One region of the Desulforamulus ruminis DSM 2154 genome, then DNA from elsewhere that is predicted to be linked to it. Evidence: riboswitches for the same ligand, from Rfam matches in the RefSeq annotation. Region 1 holds a riboswitch; each other region holds the start of a gene.
The links. A riboswitch is a leader RNA that binds a small molecule or an ion and turns the genes downstream of it on or off. The one in region 1 is predicted to bind cyclic di-AMP.
Positions count from the first base shown of each region.

Region 2: linked by a shared signal. The riboswitch ahead of DESRU_RS02855 (APC family permease) and the one ahead of DESRU_RS00780 (CAP domain-containing protein) in region 1 are both predicted to bind cyclic di-AMP.
Region 3: linked by a shared signal. The riboswitch ahead of DESRU_RS04425 (C40 family peptidase) and the one ahead of DESRU_RS00780 (CAP domain-containing protein) in region 1 are both predicted to bind cyclic di-AMP.
Region 4: linked by a shared signal. The riboswitch ahead of DESRU_RS16080 (ABC transporter ATP-binding protein) and the one ahead of DESRU_RS00780 (CAP domain-containing protein) in region 1 are both predicted to bind cyclic di-AMP.

Region 1 covers NC_015589.1:147,901-155,183, reverse strand. Annotated here, with positions in the region: gene DESRU_RS00810 (hypothetical protein) at 1-142, opposite strand, end outside; gene DESRU_RS00805 (YbaB/EbfC family nucleoid-associated protein) at 335-634, opposite strand; gene DESRU_RS00800 (YbaB/EbfC family nucleoid-associated protein) at 649-963, opposite strand; gene DESRU_RS00795 (hypothetical protein) at 970-1,677, opposite strand; gene DESRU_RS00790 (DUF3794 domain-containing protein) at 1,829-2,881, opposite strand; gene DESRU_RS00785 (DUF3794 and LysM peptidoglycan-binding domain-containing protein) at 2,910-4,547, opposite strand; gene DESRU_RS00780 (CAP domain-containing protein) at 4,738-5,685, opposite strand; cyclic di-AMP (ydaO/yuaA leader) riboswitch at 5,689-5,826, opposite strand; gene DESRU_RS00775 (chymotrypsin family serine protease) at 6,033-7,037, opposite strand; gene yabG (sporulation peptidase YabG) at 7,103-7,283, opposite strand, start outside.
Region 2 covers NC_015589.1:574,046-581,328, forward strand. Annotated here, with positions in the region: gene DESRU_RS02840 (long-chain-fatty-acid--CoA ligase) at 291-1,952, shown strand; gene DESRU_RS02845 (YtrH family sporulation protein) at 2,067-2,402, shown strand; gene DESRU_RS02850 (sporulation membrane protein YtrI) at 2,399-2,890, shown strand; cyclic di-AMP (ydaO/yuaA leader) riboswitch at 3,048-3,176, shown strand; gene DESRU_RS02855 (APC family permease) at 3,264-5,150, shown strand; gene DESRU_RS02860 (hypothetical protein) at 5,184-7,283, shown strand, end outside.
Region 3 covers NC_015589.1:891,082-898,364, forward strand. Annotated here, with positions in the region: gene DESRU_RS04400 (M48 family metallopeptidase) at 1-369, shown strand, start outside; gene DESRU_RS04405 (hypothetical protein) at 407-1,234, opposite strand; partial or broken gene DESRU_RS04410 (IS110 family RNA-guided transposase) at 1,545-2,788, shown strand; gene DESRU_RS04415 (sodium-dependent transporter) at 3,169-4,548, shown strand; gene DESRU_RS04420 (zinc dependent phospholipase C family protein) at 4,588-5,277, opposite strand; cyclic di-AMP (ydaO/yuaA leader) riboswitch at 5,431-5,565, shown strand; gene DESRU_RS04425 (C40 family peptidase) at 5,572-6,222, shown strand; gene DESRU_RS04430 (S-layer homology domain-containing protein) at 6,329-7,283, opposite strand, start outside.
Region 4 covers NC_015589.1:3,242,052-3,249,334, forward strand. Annotated here, with positions in the region: gene DESRU_RS16065 (glycine betaine ABC transporter substrate-binding protein) at 1-221, opposite strand, end outside; gene DESRU_RS16070 (ABC transporter permease) at 237-854, opposite strand; gene DESRU_RS16075 (ABC transporter permease) at 877-1,518, opposite strand; gene DESRU_RS16080 (ABC transporter ATP-binding protein) at 1,515-2,636, opposite strand; cyclic di-AMP (ydaO/yuaA leader) riboswitch at 2,739-2,884, opposite strand; gene DESRU_RS16085 (class I SAM-dependent methyltransferase) at 3,057-3,632, opposite strand; gene DESRU_RS20620 (sporulation protein YjcZ) at 3,856-4,041, opposite strand; gene DESRU_RS16090 (sigma-70 family RNA polymerase sigma factor) at 4,271-4,816, shown strand; gene DESRU_RS19995 (DUF4367 domain-containing protein) at 4,821-5,726, shown strand; gene DESRU_RS16105 (hypothetical protein) at 6,709-7,283, opposite strand, start outside.

The DNA.
Region 1 (7,283 bases):
GTGCGGCATTGATAATGCCCAGTAAAAACAGGGCTACTCCAAGGGCTACCAATGCCAAAAACACGATAATGCAGCTAGTGGTAGTAACGGTTTGCCTAAAACCTCCGCAATTCTCTTTAACGCTTTCAAGTACGTTAGACATCCAAATTCCTCCTTATTGAAATCCATGAACGATGTCCCGGGACCGTTCTTACATTAAATTATGAGAAAAGGATTCTTTGTGTTACAGCGTATGAGACAAATTTTGCTCCCGGAAGCAGAAAAAGGACGGCATTTCCAGCTATCCTTTTTCTATCCAGGCTTTTCAACTTCAAAATTATAAAAAATTTAAAATTTAAAACATACCGGGCAGGCTTGATAAGTCAAATCCGGTTATTTTTTGAACCTCTTCCTTGGCTTGTGCCTTACTTTTTTCCTGGGCTTGTTTAAAAGCCTCAATAATTAATTGCTCCAGGGATTCCGGGTTATATTGATCCAATTGATCGGCATTAAAACGAACCCCCAGCACATGCTGCTGACAATTCATTATAATCCTTACCATGCCATTTCCGGCGCTTCCTTCAACGGTCATTTTTTTTAACTGCTCCTGAAGATTTTGCACCTGCCCCAAAACTTTTGACATACTCCCTAACATCTTAACACCCCCGTTTATCCTTGAAATAAGTTGGGGAGATTGGCCACATTAATTCCGGTTAATTTGGAAATCTCCTGTTGAATGCGGTTTCTGGTCTCAGTCTGAACCTTGCTTAAGCCTTCGGTGACCAAATCTTCCAGCCTGGCGATGTCTTCAGTATTGATTACCTCAGGAGCAATCTTAACTCCCAGCAAATGCTGAGAGCCATCCATGGCTACGGAAACAGCCCCTTCACCCACACTGATCTCCACGGTAATCCCCTTTAGGGACGCTTGCAAATTCTGCACCTGAGAAATTATCCCGCCAAAATTACCTAACAACGGAAACACTCCCCCTTAATTTGATGTCGGCACGCCTAATCTGGGGTCCCATTTGATGGTACCCCGGGGCCCGGTCTGAGGTTCTTTTCTACCGGTTTCTTTTACCGGACCCGACTTTTCTTCGGTCCGTCCTGGTCTCTCTTCTCCCCTGTGGCCGGCAGCTTCTTCTCGGTGCCGCGGAACCTCCGACGGACGTCCTGGTCCAGGGAAACTGCCCATTAAATTCGCCAGCATGCCCATCAGAGCCGCCGGATTGCCGCCTCCCGGCCCGCCGCCTCCCATCATCCCGGCCAGTGCCCCCAGCAAGGCCGGGTCTAAACCGGGCTTTCCTCCCGCTTCCCCTGTACCTGCTCCTCTGGGAAGGCCGCCCATCATGCCGGCCAGGGCTGCCAGCAGGGCCGGATCAAGGCCACCCATGCCCCCCCGCTGTCCGGAGGCCACTCCTGCTCCCGGGGCATCCGGTACGCCCAGCATCTTGCCGATTTGAGCAGCCAAATCGCCGGTTCCCTGCGTTACCTCTCCTTCCGGCAGCAGGCGGTTCATGCAGTTCACAATACCCAGCAAATTCATCAAGGCCAGCGTAATCATGGTGTGGTTCTGATCTGTCCCATATCGGGTTTGGTGATCCAGCAGCTTAAACAAAGCATCCTCCAGTCCCCCGGACATCCCCTGACCCGTAGGTACGGCCGGAATCATGGCTTCTTCCTTCTTCGCCTTTTCCACCTGGTTCCCCCCTTAAAGTCAAAAAACTAACAATATCATAGTATGAAGGACCGATCAAATTAGTTACTTAGGATTTTTGATCCTTCCCAGAGAATAAAAAAAGCAAGCTGCCCGGGCTTCGGACAGCTAATAGGTCTAGCGAATGCTTCTCTTAGCTCATGCACATGACGGAAACATCATCAATGAGTACGGCGGACCCGTTGGGGGGCTGCACATTATTGGGCTCGAACAGGAAGGATACCAGGGCAAGAGCAGTGCCCTCCGGCGCAGTAACATTCTGCGCGCAAATCTGCTGCCAGCCATTGCTTAATTCGGTGCCGGTACGGGTCACCGTAGACCCGGCCAGGCGGTTTCCATTGGCATCAAAAAAGACCAGTTCAGCCGTCAGTGTAAACTGATTGGCTTGGGTTCCAATTTGAGCCTCGGGAGCAACCGATCTGGCCCAGAAGCACATCCGGTAATTCAAACCGGCCCGGGCAAAAGTAGCATTAATGGTCTGGCTCAAGTTTGCACTTTCCTGGCGGTTATCGCCCAGTTGGGCCGAGTAAGTACCGGTGTGGGCTGTGTCGGACCGGACTACATTGCTGGCGCTCCAGGCCACCGGCGTGTTATCTCCCAACCAGTTTTCCAGACTGGGATCCGCTACCAGCTCGGTGCCGCAAATCTGATCCGGAGACGGGCAAACGCGGATAAATACCTGTTGGTCTTCGGTAATCTTTAAAACAAAGGAAATGGTGGCCACCTGCTGAATACGGGAAGCCCTCGGCAGCTCAAAATCAACGTTTACATCCACATTGCGGAAGTCAATGTCCACGTTGCCGGGATTGCTAACCGGCAGTGGCGGATTTAAAACAATATTTTTGGTAAAGGGAATATCTTCGGCCATATGACGGACATCATCATCTTTGTTGACATAATAAATCTGTTTATGGATTTCACCATGAATGGTGATACTGCGAATGAAGCTGGGTCCGCACTGGGGCTCTCCAAAATGGATGGTGGCCTTAGGGCTGTTGCAACCCACCTCGGTGGTGAAGTGGGGATCTGCTTCCAAATCCCGCACCACCACATCAATATGATCCACTTTTCTAGCCACTTCTTCCAGGCATGTTACGTTATCCACAGAAATGGATCCTGGGACGTCGGCTAAAACAATGGGCAGCTTCACAAGAACGCAATCGAGTGGAAGAGTACCGTTAGGCATTTTTATACCTCCTTATAGGTTTATATAATTAACCCTTGGCAGCGCAAGGAATTTTGATTACCTGCCCCACGGTTAATTGGTTAACATTGGTAATCTCGGGATTGGCTCTTCTAATGGCACTGACGGTGGTGCCATAACGCTGGGCCAGTTTGCTCAGGGTATCTCCCTGCTGGATGGTGTAATTAAAGACCGTTCCGGGCACGCACGCTTCAGGCTCCTCCGTAGGAGCAGGAGTAGGTTCCGGCAGGCTTACACCGGTCACAATTTCCCGCCGCACCGTTTCGGTAACCCTGGCGCAAATTTCCAGAACCGCTTCGATCAGCAGGTCGCAACCGTCCATCTTAGCATTGGTCCATTCCACGTTTATATCAAAGTCTACATTGTCATCAGGGCGGGCGCCGGGAACGTCAATGAAGGTCTTGAAAGTAACCTTCCGGTGAATCATGTGGACGGCCTGATCCTTCTTCACCGAGGTATAAATCACCTGGAACTCGATGGTGCCCCGGACCAGCACTTTATCCTGGATAACGTCACTGTCCTTGATAACGATGTCGCCAATCTTAATATCCCGGACTTTGTCAACATCCGGCTTATGATGCGGCGGTTCTTTGAAATCCCGGATAACCACCTGTTTGCATTCTTCGCCCACCAGGCTCTCCATGGCCAGGGTAGCGGTTTTTAGGGATTCAGCGCCTTTCACTTCGGTAATTACACTCACTTCCCGGTTTTCAACCACCCGGGCGGTGACATTTAAGACAATGGTGGGAGACAGCAGGCATGCATTGTCTTCATCCTCTTCAACAAAGCAACTCTCCACCATGACGTCTACTTTGGCGATCATGCCCTGCTCGGCGCCTTCAATTTCAATAAAATCAGTAAAATTAAAGGTATTCTCAAAGGTATGGACTTTCTGGTCGTCTTTCATGGCGGTGTAAAGGCACTCCAGTTCCACTTCACCGTCAATGATTACTTTATTGCGGATAATTTTAACATTGGTGATTTCAACATCGCACATGCAGCGCAGGACCTTTTCAACATCGGGCTTGCGTTCCGGAATTTCAAATTCGTCATCAATCAATACTTGTTTGGAGCCACTGCCTACCAATTGCTCCAGATTCATTTGTTCGGACTCGCATTCAAACCCCTCCGGGCATTCAACCAGGGCATCCACTTCACGGGTTTCGGTGATCCTGGCCGTAACCATAATTACTGCCGCTACATCCCAATCCGCGGCGCACTTGGGATTTCTGGTCAGGCTCACATCCTCTACCACAATGTCAACTTCCTTGTTCATGCCGGGACGGGCGCCTTCAACATCCACAAAATCCACAAAATCGATTTCGTCATGAAAGGTGTGTACAGACTGGTCATCTTTAAAGGCAGAATACATCACTCTCAGTTTAAGGGTTCCTTCAACAATAACCTTATCGGGAATAACCTCAACCTTCCTCAGCTTAACCTTGGTGTCAATGGCAAGGATCTCTTCAATTTCGGGTTTTTCCTCTGGTACGGAGAGGGTTCCACGAACTATGGTTTGCTCGGTATTTTCAGCGATTACCTCTTCCACGGTCAGCCTTTCTGTTCTTAACGGTTCGGTCGTGGTTCCGGCTCTCTCGTAGGCGCGTGTTTTACGGTACCGCGTCTTAGGCTGCCTCTTCATGGCCATTTATCATAGCCTCCTTTCAGAATATCTCCTTAATATATATATTGGTTTGGCTGGAGAAATGTGCTGAAAATGTGGTCAATCCTCAAGAAAATGAAAAAAAACAGGAGGAAATATATCCTCCTGCTGCCTTATTCTGGTATTTTGTTCATTATCCAGGCTTTATTCCAAGGACACGGTTTGTCCCGAAACGTTATCTGCGGGCAAATTCCTGCACCCAGATATAACCATAACCATTATAACTCTGGTAAACTCCCACACCAATTTCATTATAATTGGCATTTAAAATGTTCGCCCGGTGACCGGAGCTGTTCATCCAGTCGGTCATGACCTGCTGGGCGGTCTTCTGTCCCATGGCAATATTTTCGCCGGCGGCCGTGTAACTAATTCCCTGCTGGCGCATCATGTCAAAGGGGGAACCGTAAGTGGGAGAAGTGTGAGAAAAATATTTTTTATTGTACATATCCTGAGCCTTTAACTGAGCTACAGCGGTTAAGTCCTGCTTGGCCACCACCGGTTTAAGTCCCTGTTTGGCCCGTTCCGCGTTGACCAGATCCACTACCTGCTGCTGCAACTGGTTCATGCTGGCATCCGAGGAACCGGAGCCTTCATTTGGTTCCCCATCCCCAGGTGTAGGAGTGGGGGTCGGCGTGGGCGTAGGCTTCGGCGTTGCGGGCTTACTGCTTCCCTTGGTGGCCAGTAGTTGAACACAAAGCTTGCCACTGGTGGTGTTGACCATGGCCACACCCACGCAGTCGTACTTGGCGTTTAAAACCGAGCTGTTGCCATAGCAAGTTAGTTGCTTATCAACCATGGCCTTTACATCGCTACCGCGGACAACGGTTTGTCCAAGGGATTTGTAACCTCCGTTTTTAGCTACCTGATACAGGTTTGCGGTGCTGGGAATCTGGCCGGTCTTCTGGTAGGCGCTTAAGAGTTGGGCTGCCTGAGCACATAGCTGGGAATCGTACTGCAGGGCCGGAAGTCCCGCTTTAGACCGATTCGCATTCACCAGGGCAACCATTTGCTGGCCATCCTTGTCTACAGCCAAAGCCGCTTGGGGGCTAGCCATGGATACCAGAAAGGCGAGCGTGAACAAGGTCGCAAGAAACATGGAAACTCTTTTTAAACGAAACTGCACTTTCTTTCTCCTCCTTTTTGCCTCCGGAGTTAGCTGACGGGTTCGGGCAAGGATAACCCTACCTAAAAAATAAAAGGATTCACCCCCAAATGGCTGGTTCCTCCGTACCCGGGACCTCCCGGGATTCGGCATGAATTTTACCCTTCCGGCAGAACCGGAAGGCCTGTCCTAAATATACAAAAAAATGGATTTTCTTACAAAAACCGTATGACATGCCAATCATTGAATCAATTAGATTCTATAGGCAATGATCAAAGTTTCTGGATAAATTCTCATGATTGATCATCTATACCATTATTTACTATGGAACAAAACCCCGGGATTTTCGTCCCCGGGGTTGGTCTAGCTTATAACTCCACATTTAATTTTTCCAGTACCCGTTGAATAGGGTTAAATACCGTCACTTTATCAGAACCTGCAAACAGCAGACCAACGGCCCGGTTGCCTTCCGTCAGCACCAGGGACCCGCTGTCTCCGCCCTGGGACTTCATATTGGTCACCACCTGGCCGCTAAAATGAGCGGTGCTTTCATCGTCCAGTTTTACCTCCAGCGTAGCACCTACGGCAGTAACGGTCCCCTTGGTGATACCGGTGGTTCTGCCGCTTTTTACAACCGGCATGCCGGGTCTGGCTTCAGCCAACCCTTCAATTCGCCCAATCCCCAGAACTTCTTCAAAGATAACATTCTCGCGAACCGGCCGGGCCACGGCACAGTCAACCAAATTTTCCGCCCTGCCGCGCTTAAAAAATCTTAAATCATAATTGGGTCGAAGGGTATGCACCAAAATATTGGCCAACCGGGCCGCAACGTTGGCTACCGGACAGGTGGCTAGAGATTCTCCCTTTTGCAGGGGAATGTACCGGAGCAAAGTGGCAATCCGGTTATCTTTGGTGCCGCCATCATATTCCCCGGGCTGTAAAATGGGATCTCCCACAGCGGCCCGGCCGTCATTGCCATTGGAGGCATTGGCTAAAATATGATTATTGGAAAGAATTAATTTTTCCCCGGTATCCCGGTCCCGCACCACGGCCCCAAAGGTACCGGCGGTAATGCGGTAATGGCCGATACTGACCCCGGGTTGGGCCGGTCGAATGACCTGGGTGCGTTCACTCAACAAGCGGACTTCGCCAATTTCGATGACGTCTGTTTCCAGGCCGTTAATTTTATAAGGTACAAGATTTTCCCTGCTGAGATTCTCAGAAGTCTCTTTCTTTTTAACAAATACAATAATGGCGGGCCTTTCCGTCCGTTCCAAGCCCACATGCTTGTAACCAACACCCACGCCTACAACATTATTCATGCCCAGCAGCCTCCACCGGGCACGTTCAACGGTCTTTAAATGCTTATCCATAAAGGAAATCCCTCCCTATAAACTCCTAAATCATCATATGCGGAGGAATTCAAAGGGCTACTCATTTAATAGTTTGTTTTAGGAACACCCAGGCGGTGTTTACCCCGGGTTTCCAGCCCCCCAATTCCATCAAATCCGGTAATGGTACTGGAGATAATCTCCCGAATGGCAATAGGATCATGGATGGAGGTATAAGCAATTTTCTCCACCACAAAGACCGGATCAAAGGCATGAATCAATACTCTT
Region 2 (7,283 bases), 430 kb from region 1:
GAAGGGTCGGAATGGCCTTCCGCTGTTTTTAGTTCTGCTACAAAGAGCGTAATGACCCGATAGGTCAACGGAACGGCAACCTTTCCGTTGATCTTACCGGTGTTCAGGATTATGCTAAAAACCAGTTAAATTTTCGCTTTATCCGATTCAAGGCATTGAAAATAAAATACTTGCTATTAAAAGCAGGAAATGAGGCATGAAATTTAGAAATTTTAAATACTTTTAAAAGGTAATTATTTATAATTAAGCAAAATATTTACATCTTATGAAAGCTTAGGAGGTCATTTAAGATGGAGGAAAGCCGCTTTTGGCATAAAAATTACCCTGAGGGGATGCCCACTCAGGTGCATATACCGAATCAATCTTTATATCATTTCCTTGATCAAGCCACCCAAAAATACCCGGACCATCAGGCCGTTATTTTTATGAACCAGCAGCTAACTTATTGCGAATTAAAAGAAAGGGTTGATCGATTTGCCACAGCCCTGCACGTACTGGGAGTAAAAAAAGGGGATCGGGTGGCAATCATGCTGCCTAATTGCCCACAAACAGTGATTGCCTATTATGCAGTGATTCGATTAGGCGCCATTGTAGTCATGAATAACCCTCTTTATGTGGAACGGGAGTTGCTTTACCAGTTAAATAATTCAGGGGCAGAGACCATTATTTTTTTGGACCAGTTTCAGCCCAAAATATCGAATATAAAATCACAGACCTCTCTTAAAGTGTTCATTTCCACCGGCATATCCGATTATCTGGCCATGCCGGCAATGCTTCCCGCCCCGGAAACACAACCGGTTCTAAATCCCCCTCCGGGAACGGACATTCTCTGTTTTGAGGACTTGCTGCAGAAGAATTCTCCTAAGCCGCCGGAGGTTGAGTTGGATTTTGAGAAGGAGTTGGCCGTGCTGCAATATACCGGAGGAACCACCGGTGTATCCAAAGGGGCCATGCTGACCCATAAAAATTTGGTGGCCAACGTACTGCAGACCGGTGCCTGGCTGACCATTTGCAAAGAAGCCCGGGAAAGATTTTTTTGTGTATTGCCTTTTTATCATGTCTTTGCCATGACCACGTGCATGAACTTATCCATTTATCTGAGCTCCGCCATGATACTCATTCCCCGTTTGGAATTGAATAATTTATTAAAACTAATTAACGATTACCGCCCCACTATTTTTCAGGCGGTTCCGTCCCTTTATGTGGCCATCATTTCACATCCGGAAGTTCAACAATATGATCTTTCATCCATTAGTTGCTGTCTGAGCGGCGGGGCTCCCCTGCCCATCGAGGTGCAAGAAAAATTTGAAGCCATAACCGGGGGGAAATTGGTGGAGGGCTACGGTTTGACGGAAGCTGCGCCGGTGACCCACTGTAATCCCATTGAAGGAAAGAAGGTCAATGGGTCCATTGGGCTGGCTTTCCCCAATACCGATGTGAAGATTGTAGAAGTGGAAAAGGGTCTGGAGGAAGTACCGCTGGGAGAGACCGGTGAATTATGTATTAAGGGACCTCAGGTGATGAAGGGTTATTGGCATATGCCCGAAGAGACGGCGGCGGCCTTGCGGGACGGCTGGCTTTATACCGGGGATATTGCCCGTATGGATGAGCAGGGTTTTACTTATATTGTAGACCGTAAAAAGGACATGGTCATTACCTGGGGTTATAATGTATATCCCCGAGAGGTGGAAGAGGTTTTATATCAGCACCCCAAGGTTAAAGAAGCGGCGGTCATTGGTATTCCGGACGCCACCCGGGGTGAAGTGATTAAGGCTTTTATCGTTTTAAAAGAGGGGCAGCAGGCCACCAAAGAGGAAATTGCCGGCTTTTGCCGAAAAAATCTGGCCAATTACAAGGTGCCCAGAAAGATTGAATTTCGCAGTGAACTGCCCAAATCTCCTGTGGGTAAAATATTGCGCCGCATGCTGTCGGAAGAGACAAAGCAACCATAACCAAGTATTTTTAAGCAGGCTTAAGGCCTGCTTTTTGCTTATGAGATGAAGGGGTGTAACGGGCATATTTTAGAACTTTTTCTAATAATCATTAGGAGATTGTCCCTGGGAGGGATGCCCGTGGAAACCTTTGAACAAAAAGTGCTTTTAATTTTTTTTACTGCCCTGGGAATTATGCTGGGGGCGGTGCTGATCGGTTCCCTGGCTGCGGTACTGGTACGGGAGCCTTCTCTGACGGTGATGTTAAAATTAGCCCGGGATATTAAAATTTGGGCCATTGCAGCAGCCATCGGGGGAACCTTTTCGACCTTTGAAATTCTGGAAAGCGGTCTTTTTAACGGAGAGGTCCGGGCGGTGGTCAAACAAATTTTTTATATCCTTAGTGCTCTGGCGGGAACCCAGGCCGGTTATTATCTGATACTGGCCATCTGCGGGGGAAGTTCCGAATGAAGTGGAGATGGCTAAAGAGTCTGGCTTTCTTCCTGCTGGGAGCACTGCTGGGAGCTGCGGCAATTAATGTTCTGATTGGCCATCAAGTGGACCGCTTGGCCATGACCAACCGGATTTTACAAACCCGGCTGGAGGATACCACCGTTGAACTGCAAAGAATCAAAGAAAGCTCCAGCCAAAAGGAAAAGTATACTGTGAATGCGGTTGAAACCTACTTATTGCTGGATTCCCGAGAGGGTTTGACCGAATATGACGACATAAGGCTCAAACTGGAAGTGAACGAAAAAATAAAGATCTGGCTGAAACCATTAATGGGTCAAGAGGTAAAAACCCTGGATATCCTTTGGATACCCAGCGTAGTGGATAACCGGGAAATTGAAGTGAATGGAAACCACTACCAATTAAAAACCTATTTAGCTATTATCAGCGAAAAGATCACCCTTTACCTAAAAGTAACGCTTCAAAAAAAGGAAAAAAATCAAGTTTAGAAAAATAAAAAGAGATGAAAAAACAGTCCCTGAAACGATTGATTGAGATTGAGGAAAACCATTTCGTACAAAGAACTAAAACGGATTTTTTTAAAGGAAAATGAGGCTGTACTTTGTAATTTAACAGGCGTAGTATTGGTTCAGTGACAACCATACAATCTTATAAGCGCTGAATTCAGTTGAAACGGGGGAACCAATTTTCAGGGGTGAATCCATCACGTTATGGTAGGGTTAATCTTCGACCCGAATCCGTCAGCTAACCTCGTAAGCGTGGAAGAAATAATCCGGGTTTTGACCTGGATTACTTGTCATGCCATGCCAACGGACGGTGCTTTTAAGCGCCGTTATTTTTATGTTCTGGGAGGCAATAATAATGTTTAGGTACAGCCGGAATTTTCAGTTTGGGGGACAGGTCAATTTGTTTCAAATGTTGAAACGTTTCATTATAGGAAAACCCTTGCATAACCAGGACATTGTCCGGGAAAAGCTTCCCAAATGGAAAGCCCTGGCCATTTTTTCTTCCGATGCTTTATCTTCCGTGGCCTACGGTCCGGAGATGGTGATTGCTATGCTCACCGTTCCGGGATTTGTGGCCTATGGGTATGTGGCGCCGGTATCACTGGCCATCCTGCTTCTTCTAGGGCTGGTGACCATTTCTTATGTCCAGGTGGCCAAGGCCAACCCTGGCGGCGGAGGCTCCTATTCCGTGGGCAAAAAAAATCTGGGGGAGATACCCTCCCTGATCGCCGCCGCCGCTTTGTTAATTGATTATAGCCTTACGGTGGCGGTGAGTATTTCTTCCGGCACCGATGCCATTATCTCAGCCCTGCCTGTTCTAATACCCCATCGCGTGGGTATTGATTTATTTGTATTGTTTGGTATATTAATGCTTATTAACCTGAGGGGCATTCGGGAATCATCCACAGCCTTTGTTTTTCCAACCTATGGTTTTATCCTAGGTATCTTTTTTCTGCTGGGTACCGGCCTGTATCACGCTTTAACCGGAGCCGCTCCGGTGATCCCGTCTTCCTCCCTGGAAGCGCATTTTAACTGGGCTGTTCTTTTTTTAGCCCTGAAGGCTTTTTCTAACGGCTGCAGTTCCATGACCGGGATTGAAGCTATCTCCAACGGAGTTCCCATGTTTAAGGAACCCGGATACCGCAATGCCCAGGTAACCACCTACTGCATGTCCGTCCTGCTGGGAACCATGTTTTTGGGCATTACCTTTTTAAATATGCATTTTCATTTGCTGCAGCAGGAAAATGTAACCATGTTGTCACAGTTGGCGGAAGGTGTATTTGGGCGGGGGTGGCTTTATTATTACATCCAGGTGTTGACCATGTTAATCCTTTACCTGGCGGCCAACACCGCTTATAATGGTTTGCCTCCGCTCCTGTCCCTGCTGGCCAGGGACGGTTACATGCCGAGGTATCTTGCGGCCCGGGGAGACCGATTGGTTTTTTCTAACGGCATTGTTTTTTTAAGTGTTATTTCTGCATTATTAATTATTGGCTATAATGGTAATACGGAACACCTTATCTCTCTATATGCGGTAGGCGTATTCCTTTCCTTCACCATTGCTCAGTCCGGTATGGTGGTGCACTGGCGCCGGGAAGGGACCGCAGGATGGAAAGGAAGAGCCCTGCTAAACGGGGTGGGGGCATCCATCACCGGAATTGTTGTACTGGTGATTATGGTTACTAAATTCACTGCCGGAGCCTGGTTGATCCTGCTGGCCATTCCCCTGCAAATCTATATTTTTAAAAGAATTCATTGCCACTATCAGGACATGAGAGAACAACTGGTTTTACCACAGGAAATATTAGAAAGCCACCAGGTACCGGTTCGTCAGGGCAAACATTGGGTGATTGTTCCGGTGGCGGGGGTTAACCGGGTGGTAGCCAATACCCTGGGTTATGCCAAAAGGCTGTCACCCCATGTGGTGGCATTGTATGTGGCTACCGATGATGTTGCCTATGAAAAAGTTCAGGGGCGTTGGGAGCGATGGAATCCCGGCGTGGAATTAAAAGCCATCAAATCCAACTATCGTACAATTCTAAAACCATTGCTTCAATATATCGATGAGATTGAGCAGATAAGCCAGCCGGAAGACTTTATCACCGTTTTAATACCGGAGTTTGAGACCAAGAAATGGTGGCACAGGCTGCTGCACAATCAAACCGGGTTTATTCTGCGCACGCTGCTAATTATGAATAAGCGTGTAGCTGTTACCGTAGTACCCTATCACCTTGAAAAATGACCCAGAGGGTAAAGAGAATGTGGAGGGAGTTATTTGCAGTTTTTGTTGCGGCAAAAGATTTTTATTCATTTTTTGATATTACTGGTGCTGGTGGGCGCATTCCCCCCTCCCTGCCTGGCCGGGGAAGCCAAAGCGAAGGTTCGGCGTGTTGTAATGGTGATTATGGACCGCATTGATATGGACGATTACAACGGACCCTATCTTCAGAATGTAAAAAGCCTGACCTCCCATGGTTCGGTGGGCTTAATGAATAATAATACCGGTGCAGGGCTTTACCCCATGCATACCTATCCGACCCTTGGCGGGGGAGCCCATCTGGTAGGTGGTCCGGAGGCTCAAAAGGCTTTTAATGAAAACGGTTTTACGTTGCCGCGCAGCGAATATATCAGCCGCACCGGGATACAACCGGAGGCCGGCAATGTGTTTCAGTTGGCGATTGGAGAATTAATCAGAAGAAACAACGAGCTGCCCTACCCGGCTAAGCCCGGCGCCCTGGGAGAGGCCCTGCATCAGGCCGGGTTAAAAACCGCAGTTATAGGCAATTCCGACACGGCGGATCTGCCCAGAAGGCTTGCCTCCACCATCAGTATGGATGGCAGAGGCCTTACCGATATGGGAGATGTGGAAGAGTCGGTCCTCACCCCGGCGGCTCTGGTACCGGGCAGCCTGCAAACCGATTATGCGGCCTTATTGAACCGGTTTGAACAGTTCAGGGAAAAGGGTGCGTCCTTGATGGTCATTGAAACGGGAGACACCACCCGGATTTATGAAGAAAAGGACAAAGCCACGGACAAAGTATATCAGGAACAAAGGGCTGCCGCTTTAATCAGAACCGACCGGTTTATCGGCCAATTGGTTGATAAAATGGATTTTTCCAGGGAAATACTGCTGGTGGTAACTCCCACTCCCACCGAAAAGGCCCTGGGGCAACGAAAAAATTTAACTTTTGTTTTTGCTTTGGGGCCGGGATTTCCTGCCGACACGCTCCTTACCTCAGGGACCACCAAGCGGGACGGGATTATTATGAATACCGATCTTGCTCCGGGTATCTTAACGGCGCTGGGGTTGCCCAAACCGGTAAACATGTCGGGCCGCTCCATTAGTGCTTCTCCATTTCAACCGGAGGAAGGGAGTTTAAGCTATCTCCAAAAGCTAAACCAGGATATTGTAACCGTGGCCCAGGCCAGACTGCCCTTTCATACAACCTACGTAACTCTTCTGATCGGCATATTAGGCCTGGGTATATACAGTTTATGCTTTAACCACCCTATAAAAGGAATCAAACCGCTGGTGCTGGGAATTATGTCCTTTCCTCTAGCCGAACTGCTGCTTCCTCTTTTACCAGGGGCTTCCGTGCCGGTCCTGGCCCTTGAGCTGATTTTGGCCACCGCCGTCATCACCGGCATGGTTGTTTGGATCGACAGGATAAAAGGAAACCAGGCTTTGATTTTTATTTCCCTCCTTACCGCTTTTTTAATTTTAATGGATATTATGAACGGCTCTTTTCTGATGAAGAGATCCTTGTTGGGTTATGATCCCATTGTGGGTGCAAGATTCTACGGCATTGGCAATGAATATGCGGGTGTTCTGATGGGGGCTTTACTCTTAGGCACTACGGCTGCGCTTGAATTTTGGCGGCCATGGCGTAAGTACCTTCTGGTTGCCAGCGGACTGATGTATCTTTTTACCGTTTATGCCGTGGGCGCGCCTCATTTAGGCACCAAGGTGGGCGGAGCTATTACGGTGATCCCTACCTTTCTTTTAACTTTTTTGCTTTTGCTGGGGGTGCACATCCGGCTGCGTACGGTTGCTGTCATTGGACTGGCCGCCCTGCTGGGGGTTGGCGCTTTCATTGCCTTTGACCTTTTCCGGCCTCCCGAATTGCGTTCCCATATGGGGTCCGTTGCGTCCCTGCTGCTCTCTTCCGGATTTGCTGAAGTGTTGAATATCATCCAGCGGAAGTGGGATATGAACCTGAAGCTGTTAAAATATTCGGCCTGGAGCAGAGCTTTAATGGCCAGTCTGGCCGTATTTGTGATCATGTATTTCCGGCCTTGGGGGATTAGAAGCATTGGCGCCAAGTATCCGTACCTTCATAAGGGTTTCATCGGCATGATCATGGCCGCCCTGATT
Region 3 (7,283 bases), 740 kb from region 1:
CTGCCCCAGCATTATGGTCACAAAGTGAGGGACCTTTTGGAATTATGGTTTAGAACAAAGGCCAAGGAAATCCTCAGTCAGCGGTTAGATATTTTAAAAAGAAAGATGAACGTGGAATATAACCAGTTCTTTATTAAGGACCAGAAAACCCGGTGGGGCAGTTGTTCCGGCCAGGGCAATTTAAATTTTAACTACCGTCTGGTTATGGCTCCTTTAGCCGTTGTTGATTATTTGGTGGCCCATGAACTGGCCCATCTGATAGAAATGAACCACTCCAAAAAATTCTGGGATCTGGTGCAGAGTGTATGTCCCGAATACAAAAAATACCGGCAGTGGCTAAAGGAACATGGCTGGCGGCTGGAATTGTAAAAGCAAAGGAGCGGGCTGTTGGCCTGCTCCTTTGCTTTTACAATTTAACCTCAGCCAAGGGCTTATCATTGACGTCCGTAAGGGATAAGGTGACGGCCTTATAGCGGCCTTGTTCCAATTTATAAGTGGTTTTCAAAAAGGCCAGGGTATCTGCATGGGCGATACCAATAACCCTTTGAATAGTGATAATTTCTTTTACACCGTTCCCGTCATAATCCACCAAACTATATTCGGCAATGGGATCTACCCAGGTGGAAATTTCTTTTAACATATCCTCCAGCCCTTGGTATTCTTCCGCATCCAGGGCAATGGTGGTTTTCAGCCCGGTTTGCCGATCTTCGAAACGAACATAATAGTCACCCAGGTATTTGACCTCGTACCTTTTACCTTCCATATCATCAAAATCAAAGGGATCGTTTACGGAAAAAAGTTGCTGCCAGTCCTTTCCGCCGGTTTTATAAATGGTTAATCCTCTAGCCCCGGCGCTTCCGGTGGACTGGCGGTAAAATAAAACTTCCTTTATATCGTCCCCGTCCACATCCTCAAATTTTACTTCCGCAAAGCCATAAAGGCCCTCTTCCGGGGAGAGTTTAATTTTTTCAATGTCATCCACCACCAGGGACCAGGATTGGGGCATGCCGTTAGGGGATTGTTCACTGTATAAAATAATTTGTTCCGTTTTACCGTCGCTGCCGAGTGTTTCCCTGGTGGACTGTAGAATTTGCATGTTGGCAGTGGCCTGAAATTTTTCCAGCCCGGTTGACTCTGCTTCCTTTTTTTGAAGGGTTGTTTTATTGGCAGCACACCCGCTTAAAAGGGAGATGAATAGAATAAAAGCAATTAGGGATGCAAGGATTTTCTTCATATTTATGACCATACCTTTCCGCTGCGCTGCAAGGCACAAAAGAGAAATGAAACCGATGCCTCTAACGCAGCTGGTCGTAATTTGTTAGAATGTGCTTGAGGAAACAGGCACACTACAGAGCACGTGGAGGTGAGTGTGCACAGCCGAAGGCTAGACCGTATATTTATGTGTGCCGGGAGCTCTTTCAAGCACAAATGAGTAGGGCTTTGAACCCTGTAAACTTATCTTTGGAGAGACGGACTACTTCAATCTTTCAGTGAGCGCCCAGTCCCTGCTTGTTCCCTTAAATACTGTTTCGAGGGGATGTGTTATGCTCAAAATCGTTTACCCTATCTGCTGTGGGATGTGGATGTCCACAAGTCCTTTCTTGTAGCTTGTATCGCCTCCACCAATGGCCAAGGCGTTACCGCCTATAAGAGCAAACGGTTCTCTACCTTTACAGGGGACCTGCGACGTTGTGCCGTATGGCTTTCCGAAAACGGCTGCTGTGATGTTTGTATGGAATCCACCGGAAAGTATTGGATACCCATTTACAACATACTGGAGCCAACATGCAAAATCGTCCTTGCCCATCCCAAATACGTTAAGGCCATTCGGGGGAAGAAGACCGACAAGAAAGATGCCAAGTGGATTGCCGACATCTTCAAGCACGACTTGGTTTCCGGCAGCTTCATTCCACCTGCCGACATACGCCAGCTCCGGGACTTGGTGCGATACCGCTGGAAGCTCACCAGTTTCACCAGCGGAGAGAAAAACCGGGCGCAGAATTGTCTGACCGTCTCGAACATCAAGCTGGATGATGTATTCTCCGATGTGTTCGGTAAAGCCGCCTCTGCGATTACCTCTCGGCTTTTGGAAAAGCCATCCGAGAAAATGACAGACGTATCCGCTTTTCGTACCAAGGGAATGAAGGCTACCGATGAGCAAGTCCTCGCTGCTGTGGACGGAGAGATGTGCGCTGAGCAAGCTGAAAAGCTACGCATCATCCGTTCCCACATGGACAATCTCGAACGGTGCAAGTTGAATCTGGAATCCCTCATCCTTTCCATTGCTGAAAAGTATCTCCCTCAACTCAACCTTGTCCTGACGGTCCCGGGTATCCAATCCTTTGCCGCCATCGGCATTATCTCGGAAATCGGAGTGGATATGTCCGTGTTCCCCAGCTCCAAGCATTTATGCTCTTGGGCCGGGCTTACGCCGCAGAACAACGAGAGCCCCGCTAAGAAGAAAACCACCAGAATCAACCGGGCTGGGGCTTACATCAAGCCGCTACTCGTACAATGTGCACTCTGTGCGATTCGCGCCAAGCAGAACCCGGAAATCCGGAACCGTTACATTTCTCTAAAAAAGCGCCGCGGTCACAAAAAAGCGATTATCGCTATTGCCAGAATGCTGCTGACTGCCATCTACAACATTTTAAAAAAGAGCGAGCCGTACAACCAGGAACTTTACCACAAAGAGGATAGACCCCCGGTTCACCGCGAAGTTTCTGTTGATCAGGCGATTTTTATCTTGCAGCGACAAGGTTACCTTGTTTCAGTTCCTACACAATAGCCGTTCCCTCTAATTTTTCGCCGCCTTTGGACGCTTAGTTTGTTGCGCCCTTTTTCCGGTGGCTGCTTATACTACAATGTTTCAAACTTCCTCCTAATAAAAATAGGCTATCAAGCATATTTCATCCAATAAGACGGATGCAATTTAAAAGTGTTTCAGGTTTTAAAATAAAATATTTTGCCAAAAAGAGTAAAGATTATGTAAGATTGGTACTGGTTCTTACATTAAATCTATATTAAAATAAGGCTTGTCTATAAAATGTCATATTTGGTCATACTGCAGTGTTTTAAATAGTCAATAACTTAAACAGTTTAAAATGACTAACCCATTGCAGATGCCGAAACAAGCAGGTTAAGTTAAAAGAAAGAAAGGATAGGAAGATGAGAGAAGCAAGTCGAACTCAAACACAGTTTTCCAGCAGAGAAGGTTTTGGTTCTACCTTGGGGGTTATTGCCGCGACCTTGGGATCTGCGGTGGGGTTGGGGAATATTTGGAAATTTCCTACCATTACCGGTCAAAATGGCGGTGCCGCATTTATTCTTATTTATTTATTATGTGTCTGTTTAATTGGATTGCCCGTTATGATTTCCGAATTTGTCATTGGCCGCCGTTCCAATGCCGCAGCAGTAGGGTCCTTTAAAAGATTGGCTCCGTCCACCCCCTGGTTTTTTGCCGGACTTTCCGGTGCAGTGGCTGCTTTTTTGATTATGGCTTTTTATACCTCGGTGGCCGGCTGGGTATATGCTTATATTTTTAAAGCCATTGGCGGGGGGTTAATGACTGCGGATCCAAAGGTATCCGAGCAGGCCTTTAACACCTTTGTCAGCAGTGTTTGGTCCCCTTTAATCTGGCAGTGGATTGTTTTGATTGTAACCGGTGCCGTAATTTTGGCAGGAGTTAAGAACGGCATTGAACGGATGACCAAAACCCTGCTGCCTATTTTGTTTGTTTTATTGCTGATCTGCGATATCCGGGCCCTGACTTTACCCGGAGCCAGTGAAGGACTGGCCTTTCTCTTTAAACCCGACTTTGCCCAAATTACCGGGGCTACGGTTTTAGCGGCCATGGGTCTGGCCTTCTTTAAACTGTCTGTAGGTATGGGTGCCATGATTACTTACGGCAGTTATATTGGCAAAGGGGAAAACCTGATCGGCACCGGGGTAAAGGTTGCCTTGGCCGATACTGTGGTTTCCATGATGGCCGGCATGGCTATTTTCCCGGCGGTCTTTGCCTTTGGTTTTAGTCCTACAGATGGTGCTAAATTGCTCTTTATGACCATTCCCATGGTATTTAATTCCATGCCCTTCGGACAGGTGTTCCTGACGCTTTTCTTTATCTTAAGTTCCATCGCCGCCACCGGTGCCATGATCTCGCTTTTTGAAGTGCCGGTTGCTTACTTGCGTGAGGAAAGAAATTGGTCCAGAAAAAGAGCCACGGTGGTTACCGCCCTGGGGATGGCCCTGATTGGAAGTACGGCTACTCTTTCCAACAGCCTGTTGGCAGATTTCCACCTGTTTGGTAAGACCTTGTTTGATCTTTATGATTATACCAGTTCCAACTTGTTGCTTCCCATTACCGGTCTAGCCATTGCTCTTTTTGCCGGCTGGAAGCTAAGCCGGTGGGATATAGCCGATGAAATATCCAACTCCGGGAGCTTGAATAACAAGAGGCTGATTCAAGGATATTGGTTAGTCGTCCGGTTTGTGGTGCCGGTGGCCATCGTGATTGTGTTGCTGAGCGGCCTGGGTTTGTTTGATTAAACTGTAATATAAGTAAACCCCGCTGTGGCGGGGTTTTACTTATATCTTCATATGATGAATAGAAAATTGCAGGAACCCGGCAGTGGTTCTCTGGGCCCTTTTTAATAAAATTTGAATGGTCTCATCGATGACGGATAGAGGTCTGTTATCCGTCACTTGCGAAAGAAAGTCCGAGGAAAAGGAAGCATTTTTTCTGACCCAGTCCTCCGGGCGGTCTGACAAATGATAAATTCCACCGGAATAAAGGGAGTAATTCTCGTATTGATCTCTGGCCCGATCTTCAAAAAATTTGTGACCTCCTAAAACCTGTCCCCTGGCGTGATGAGGCACGCATAAATCCTGAACGATATGGCAGGCTGCGCCCAGATAAAAAAAGGCTTCCTTATAATAACCCCGCTGCCACTTTTTAAGTGCGCGGTTAAAATATTGCAGGCATTCCGTTGATGCGTCGGGACCGCGCCAAAGGCCGGTTCCCTCCCGCGAATCATAATAATGGCTGATATTTTTAAATCCCCTGTCACACCAGACCGAACCACGATCCATGGCATATAGATAGGAATGAGCGAGCTTTGCTTCTTTGTGAAAACCGTCCTGCTTAAGGATTTCAATGGCCTGCCGGTTGCAAAAATGGTGCGTATCTCTCTGCTGATTGGGGATAACCGCCTGAAAGGGCAGGGTCAGAGCCAACATTACTTTGGCGCAGTTCCATGTAGCATGGGTTAAGGTCATTTAAGCACTCTCCTAGGATGATTGTTTCCAAAATCAGGGGAAAATATGAATAACCTTCTTTTATAGGAAAAAGGACCTATTTTAGAGAAAAAAGAATAAATCTCATTTTTTAAGCAGGAAACTGGAAACAAATGGCGAAATAGCTAATAAAATATAAAATGGGCGCCTAATTTCTATTTTGAGGAAACGGGGGAACCGTTATTTTGGGGGTGAACTACCTGTTGGTAGCGGGCTATCTTTCGGTCCGAACCCGTCAGCTAACCCCGTAGGAGTAGAAAGTGGGGGAAAGAGCGTTTGTCAATAAGGAGGAAACTTTCCTTACTGGTTGCTTCCGTATGTCTGGCAACGGTTCTAGGAACGGGTTCCGCCTACGCGGCACAAGTTACCGTAGCCCAGGGAGATAGCCTGTGGGCTATTGCCAACCGGAATGGAACTACTGTAGAGGCTTTAAAGCAAATCAATCAATTAACTAGCGACAATCTTAGCGTTGGCCAGGTTTTAAACCTGCCGGACTCAGTAAATCAGTCTGTTCGTTCGTCTGCCAATCAATCCCAACAGCAGGTTTCCAGAGGGGGCGGCAGAATTACCGCTGTACTGGATTTTGCCAAGACACTGATCGGGTCCAAATATCGTTCAGGTGGAGAGAGCCCCGCAGGTTTTGACTGCTCCGGTTACGTACGTTATGTCTTTAAAAATTTTAATATTGATTTGGTCCATACTGCTGCCGGGCAATACAACGCCGGTACTGTCATTAAGAAGGAACAATTGGAACCCGCAGACCTGGTGTTCTTTAATACTGGAGGAAGCGGAATTAACCATTCCGGTATTTATATCGGTAATAATCAATTTATTCACTCTTCCAGTTCCAGGGGTGTCCGGATTGATTCCCTCGCCGACAGCTACTGGTCTAAAAATTACCGCGGAGCCAACAGAATTATTCCCTAGCTTATAAAACCCCGGAGAGATTTCCGGGGTTTAAGTATGAAAAACTTCCTGAAAATACAGACCTGCTTCAGGAATAAATAAACGGCACCGTAAAGGTGCCGTTTATTTATTCTTGGTACTCAAAGGTTAAAGCGTCATCTTCGTTCATTGCAAAGTAATCAATCACACCCTCGCCGATCCATACCTTATAGTCTTCACCGTCTTCAAGGCTGTCGTCTGCATCCAAGGTAACGGTCAGCTTATTCTTGGAGATCCCCGCTGCGTCGATATCCAGTTCCTTATGCCCCTTCAAAATGTGAATTCCGGCCCCGCTGGAACTAAAGTCTTCACCTTTCTGAAGAGTTTCATTGAACTGAAGTACAACCGTATTTTTGCTGCTGGCTGTCGCCTTTTCCAGGGCTAACTCATTTTCTCCGGTAGCAAAGGTCCATTCCCCTTTAGCAATAGCTGTAAAAGTTTTAGCATCGTCGGAGTCATCTGCTACGGTTTCCAGCATATTATCAGCCAAGGTAATGCAATATTTGGTGTTGCCGGCCAGCTTTTCATCACGGTCTAGCTTGATCACCAGATCATCATCATTTTCGCTGAAGACAATGGTAAAGTCCAGATTGGTATTGGCCCAGGCACCTTTTTCATAGCGAAGTATTCTTACGGCCTCAAGCAAATCTTCCCTATCCTTACCCTCTGCTAAAGTCAATTCTTCCGAAAAGCGGATTTTAAATTCCCTGGTATCCACATCGATTTTAGCCTTGTTAGCGGGGACTAACTGTTTAATAACAACGGTGGAAGAATCCTCATCGTCCGGATCCTGGTCATCAAGACCTTCACTGTTCATAAACCGGGAGATCATTACGGCAAACTCACCCCTGGAAATGGCTTTATAGGGGTTTAGGTAGCCGTTGGCAGAGCCTTTCATAATCCCTTTGTTATACATGACCGCTGCGTATACAAGTTCATCTTTGCTAAGCTGCTTTACATCCTTGGCGTAGGACAACATTTCCTCCAGAGAAACATCTTTATCCTCGGAGGCACGGCTCAGCCACATGGCCACTTCAATCCGT
Region 4 (7,283 bases), 870 kb from region 1:
GTCCCTCCCAGATTCAACTTTCGTTCCACCTGCAGGTCTGTCTTGGCTTCAATTAATTGAGCCATAAGCTCTCCAAGAACGATGTTTTCATTAAAATTTTTGGAACCGACCACAATTTTATCCTTTCCCCCGGCTGTATCTGATCCGTTACCACAACCGGTGAAGGCCAGCGTTAGGATGAGTAATGATGCCAGTAAAATATAAAACTTTTTTCCTCTCATTCGTACCTCCCTCATTTAAGTGGATCCCCGTGCCCTCAGGCCCTTGGGAACCGTTATTTTCTCTAAAGTGCTTAATAGTAAGTCCGATAGTACGGCCAGCAACGCAGCCGGTATGGCGGCAGACAAAATCATGGCATTATCGGCCAGTTGAATCCCTCTCCAAATGGGGCTGCCCAAACCTCCGGCGCCAATTAGAGTGCCTATGGTGGCAATGCCGATGGCGGTTACCATGGCCACACGAAACCCGGATAACATAACGGGAAGAGCAATGGGCAATTGAACCTGCCATAATAATTGCAGCCTGGTCATTCCCATCCCTCGGCCCGCTTCAATCAAATTGGCTTCTACACCCTTTAAGCCCAAATAAGTATTTCTTACAATGGGCAGCAAAGAATAGACCACTAAGGCGGCTACTAAACTGCCATTGCCCAGTCCAAAGTAATAAAGGGCGATGGCCAGCAGCGCCAGGCTGGGGATGGTTTGCAGCATATCAATCAGGCCCAGTACCGGTTCCGCCAGAGAACGGACTTGCAATAGCAGGATGCCCATGGGGATCCCGATGAGTGCGGCAATAAATACCCCCGAGGCCGAAAGCCACAAATGTTCCATGGCAAGGGATGTTATTTCAACCATATTCCACCTCCTTCATGATGATTTATTTGGCCTTTAAGCCCTGGGGCGTCACCGCTTTTTCAACCTGTGTGATGACAAAACCAAATATTAGGGCCAGGATTGAGGCCGGAATGGTGCCGGCCAGAATTAAATGGATGTTTACCATGCTGATGCCCCCGAGGATTAAATCGCCAAGGCCGCCGGCGCCAATTAAAGCCGCCACCGTAGCCCAACTGACGATGTAGATGGTGGAGATCTTAACCCCACCCATAATCAACGGGAGGGCCAGAGGTAACTTTACCATGGTCAGAAGCTCCCATTGATTCATGCCCATCCCCCTCCCCGCCTCAACCAAGGCCGGATTCACCTCTCTAATCCCGGTGTAGGTGTTGCGAAGAATGGGAAAAATGGAATATAAGAACAAGATGCTCATGGCGGGGAGCAGGCCGATGCCCAGAATGGGAAAGGCAAAGCCGAAGAAAGCCAGACTGGGTATGGTTTGTATGGTTCCAATGATACCTAAAACATACCGGGCGGCTTTTTCCCGGCCCGCCAGCCAGATACCCAGGGGAATGGCTAACATTGCCCCTAAAGCAACCGAGCCGGCCGTAATATAAATGTGCTGCCAGGTTAACGTTAGTATCTCTACATGACGGCTCATCACGGTTTGTATTAAATCATTCATGCGCTCTCTTCCTCACCCCAAACAACATTGGCCAGCGCGTTCACCATACTGGTGCGGGTAACAATCCCCACCACTTTACGCTGGGCGTCTTCTACCGGGATATAGTCCAATTTTTGATTCACCAGCAGATCAAAGGCGTCCCGGGACGGCGAGCCGGCCGCCACAGTGGGAACCTTGCTATAGGCCAGATCGGCCACCTGGTTGGCTTCTTTATGATCCCGCAGTGTTTCCACCGAAACGGTACCCAACAGCCGCTGCTGATTGTCCACCACCAGCAGGGTGTTTACTCTTTTACGTTTCATCAAGGCCACCGCTTCGGCAATCCCCTTTTCCGGGCCGATCAGTACCGGATTGGCATTCATGATACTCTCCACCGCCTGCAGCTCTTGGCCGTTTGTTCTGTGCTTACCGATGAAATCAATCACAAAATCATTGGCCGGCTTGCGCAACAGCCTATCCGGAGTATCCAACTGGACAATTTTACCGTCTTTCATGAGCACAATCCGATCCGCCAATTTTAGGGCTTCATCCATGTCGTGCGTGACAAAAACAATGGTTTTATGCAGCTTGCTTTGCAGATTCTTTAATTCATCCTGGAGACTTTCCCGGGTAATCGGGTCCAGGGCGCCAAAGGGTTCATCCATTAGAATGATGGACGGTTCGGCGGCCAGTGCTCTTAGCACGCCGATACGCTGCTGCTGCCCGCCGCTTAATTCATTGGGATAACGATGGGCATACAAATCCGGGTCCATATCCACCAGTTCCAGTAACTCTCTAACCCGCTTCAGGCGGCGTTCTTTATCCCAGCCCAAAAGGCGGGGAACCACGTCCACGTTTTCTTGGATGCTCATATTCGGGAATAATCCGATTTGTTGAATGACATAGCCAATTTCCCGCCGCAGCATAACCGGATTCATTTCCATGATATTTCTACCCTTTACAAACAAACTGCCGGATGTCGGTTCCACCAGACGGTTGATCATCTTTAAAGTGGTGGTCTTGCCACAGCCACTGGGACCGATTAGAACCAGAAACTCCCCTTCCTGGATATGTAGATCCAACTGATCTACCACCACAAGGTTTCCAAAAGACTTTGTCAATTTCTCAAACTTAATCATATTTCACCTCCATTCAACTTAAATCAAAAAACCCTTGGAAGAATTATCCAAGGGGAAGGGGCATAAAAATGTATAACAAACAGCCAAAAGGTTTGGCTGTTATTGTCAACTTTTCTACGCCTACGAAGTTAGCTGACGGGTTCGGATTGAAAAGTATAACCCTAACAGTGTGAACACACTGTATTAACCCCAATTCATTTTTGGTTCCCCCGCTCTCTCATCAATGAGAGACTAAGCGAAAACAATATAATATTTTTATATTCTTAATTTTATCATAACAGGTTAAATTATTATAATCTTATAAACATCGTTGATATGGCATTTCACAAGATATTCAGTGATATAGCACAATTAATACTACAAATGCTAAAACATATTTCCTCATACTGTGGATAAGGATAGATTTAAAAGAATGAATTCTCAGGCTTTTTGGGCCACCAGACCATAAAAAGAATCGCTGAGATGGATATCTTGGATGGATTGCAGACCCAGCTCCCCTAAAATATGGATCAGATCCTCTTGGGCTAAACGGTGTTTCACCGGCGGTCCCATGGGCATATCCCGCTTCTGCCACTCAATAATCGCTATCCTGCCCCCACTTTTTAAGATACGGATGACCTGAAGCAAATACGCTTTCAGTTCCGGAACTTCATGGAGTACAAAAGCCAAAAAAACAAAGGTTGTGGAATCGCTGGCCAGGGAAAATTGATTTTCCTCCACTTTCAATAACTCCAGGTTCCCAATTCCCTCCACTGCCGACCGATTCTTGACTTCCATTAACATCTCTTCTGAAATATCCAAGGCAAAGACCTTTCCTTCTTCGCCCACCATCTTGGCCGCCGGAATGGTGAAATAGCCGATGCCGCATCCAATATCTGCAACCACATCTCCGGGCTGCAGACCAAATTTTTGCAGTGTTTCCACAGGCGGCAACATTTTTCTTCTCTCCGGATTATCTAACTTGTGCTTTTGTTTAGCATCAAATACGTGCGGCATTGAACCCCTCCCTAAATATCCCTGGACGATCCGTTTTTAAATTGACGGACGGTCTCGCCTATTCAAAATATTATAACAAAGTGTGGTTTTCAGAACAAATCCTCCCAGATTTAGAACAACTCTCCTGAATGGCAAAGAATCCGGAACACAGGAAAAACACCGTGGGCGAAAAACTCACGGTGCTTTCCGGGAGGAACCAGGGCATCCCTCTTTATTAAAAAGCTTATTTAGGAGCGCTATACCCGTAAAACCCTCCACCAAGGAACAATAAAATTAAAATTAAAAACAGAATAAAGGCTGGAAAAGAACCATAACCTCCACAACCTGAACCGCATCCGGTATTGCAGCCCGTGTTACATCCAGTATCGCAACCGGTATTGCAACCTGCACCACCATATCCTTGACCCATTCAGATAACCTCCTTAATTTTTAATGGAAGCTGCTTCCTCTTACATAATATGGAATTAGAGGTAATATGTGATGCTCTATTTCATCCACTAAAAATATTTCTGTATCGTTTAGAAGGAAATCATTCTTTTTTCTTGTAATGGTTTGCAGGTTTGATCGTATTCACATATAGAGGAACCTGGCCAGGAATAAATCCTCTAAAGGAGTAAAAAATGGAGAAAGCTTTTTCAATGTTTTTTAAAAAAGATCTTTTTCTTCGGCCTGAATCCCAAATTGAACCGGAACAATTTACCCATATTTTTGACAGTTACTACCAACGCCTCTATAACTATATCCGTTATCGCATTGGCAATTCTCATGAGTCCGAAGAAGTTACCAGCCAGGTCTTCGAAAAAATTTACCGTAAAATCAGCACTTTTCAACCGGAAAGAGGCTCTCTGGAAGTCTGGCTTTTCGCCATCGCCCATCATGCCGTAAACGACTATCACCGGCAAAAGAAACACCGGGCATGGTTTTCCTTAGAGAGCATCCGGGATTTAATCTCCCGGCAGCCCGGTCCCGAGGAGACCGCACTGAAAAATGAGGATCACCACCGGCTTCTTGCGGCCCTTGATTCGCTGGGCAGCAGGGAACGCAACATCATTGCCATGAAATTTGCCGGTGGACTGAAAAATCGTGAAATAGCGGAACTAACGGGTCTTTCCGAAAGCAATGTAGGCGTGATCCTTTACCGGTCACTGCAGCAATTGCGAAACCTGCTGGAAGGAAAGGAGTAAGATAATGAAAGACAATCATCTGGCGCAACGCTTCAGTATGGATGTAGACCATATCCTGGAGAGCAACCTTCCATGCAATACGGGGGATACTCCCCTGGAATACAGGGAACTTTTACAGTTGGCTTCGGTACTGAAAGAAACGGATTTCAGCTCGCAAAGCCAAGCCCGGGAAAAGCTTCGTTTGAACCTGGCAAGCCTTTCCTCCGGTAAAAATACAGGTAAATTTATGAAGGGAGCCATGATGAAGACACTTTTTAAAATACAACGTCCCGCTCTAGTTCTGGCCGCAGCGGCGGTTATCGCCCTCTTTAGCATTACCCTGATTTTCCCAGGCAAACTGATGGCCATGGCCACCACGGCAGGCGTCAACATTATTAAAACATTGGGGCTGAGCGATCACATCACAGTTATACAGGTAGAAAATCCTTCGCCCGTCAGCAGCACGCCAAGCCAGAAGAGTTCCCCGGAGGGAGAAGAGTCATCTAAAGAAGGAAGCTTTAAGGCAATAATTAGAAAAGCAACTGAGCCTGTAGGCGACGACGTGCTTCATTACTCTCAACTGAAGGAAGCCCAACAAGCCACTGCCTTCAAGGTACTTTGTCCCGGTTACTTACCTTCCGGGTATACCTTTAAAGAAGCCCAGGGTTATCCCGGTTCCAATGAATACATCAACCTGTTTTTCAGCGGCCCCGGCCAGGATATTATTCTAATGCAGAGGCTCATGAACGAAAATACGGCCTTTGAACTAGCTACGGATACGCCCGTTGAGTCGTTGAAAATCAACGGGGTAAAAGGAGCCTGGTTGGAACCGCACACTTTGATTTGGGAGAAAGACGGCGTAGGGTACTCCTTGTACTGCAAAGGCTTCAGTAAAGCAGAAGCTATGAAAGTAGCGGAGTCTATTAAGTAAGATATTGATCAACCGCTTCATTCCCTAAGGCTGGCCAAATTAAAAAAGCCGGCTTTTTTAATTTGACCGCCCTTTATATTTTAATCTAAATCATCACTTCTTAAATTCAGTTTCTCTCTTTGGTCTTGGTTCATTGCTAAAGTTAATTTAAAACTTCTTAATTTTTTGCCATAAATCTTTTAAAAAACCAACAAAGTCTATAGCAAAATAACTTATTATATCTATAATTATTTTCAGTATGAAAATATAGATAATGAAGAAAATTATATATTTAATGTAATCCATAATCCAACCTCCAAAGCTTAACTCCACCGATATTCATTGACTTATAAATTATTGCTTTCCTTTATTTAAACAAATGAACCATAAACCAACAATCATACAAAATATACTCAGTGCCCATGATATACCTATAAATCCAACGGTCACTGAATTGTTAATCGAAGATGCTATATCAAGACCATAATTTTGTCTAAGGAATTTACGAATAATAATAGAAATATTGTTGAAAAAACAATGTGAAAAATAAACCATGCCAGATTTATTCCATGTTTTTTCCACAAAATAAAAACAAAAAATAGACTAAAAAATATTACTGCAGCAGAACAAATCAATAACATAGGTATCGTCTCTTCTTCCATAAACAGGCCCATTCTTTATGATTCCTTTCATTTGGAAATAAAAAACAGTAATTTCTTATAAGTGGCTATTTGCACAATATCTATTCTATATTTCAAGAAATCTATCAGTTCTTGGACACTTTTTTCGCCGGGTGCAATTTTATGTATATTTTTTATCAAGTTATTCATATATTGTTTCCTTTCTAAAAGAGGAAAATCTTCTCGGTGGTAAAGCTCATCATGTGCTTAGCGTACACAACAAGATGCGTTAACAAATAGGAAAGTTCCTTTATTATCATGCTTATTTTAAATCATCAGCCAAGATACGAGTAATAAATACAATTGAAAGGTTTTTTACTCGTTCATTCTAGGGAGTATTCAGTTCCAAACAATGTTAACAAAACAATATCATTAACTGTAACAGGCACATTAAAAATTAATACCTTCGTAAAGCCCTCTTCCCCTCCGGAAAAGCTTTTCTCAAATTGATCACTGCTTAATATTGTGCCGTCTGCAAGTATTACGGAGCAATCCTCAGCATCTTCGGTAAAAGCTTTAAATATCTCATCTAAGTTTTCATTCAGATATTTACTATCCTGATTGCATTTTAGACTGATAGTGCAGGCCAAAGGCGTGACATTTATGTTATTGAGGCTAAAGTCGTGGCCACCAATGGTAATTTCCTTGTTGACAAATACGCTTTTACTAATGTCCGAAACGGGATCAAAAGCAATATCAAACTGCCAACTACCGTCATATATGGATACAAAGTCCGTGACTTTATCATTATTGGCGGTAAAATAACCGAAATGACTTAATTTTATTGTATATTGCCCTTTCTTAAAAGTATCCGTGCCGATCAGCGTATACAATATTTCAAATTGATTGGGGGCAAGTCTTTCATCTTCATCGCTGTAATAATATCTGGTAGATGCCC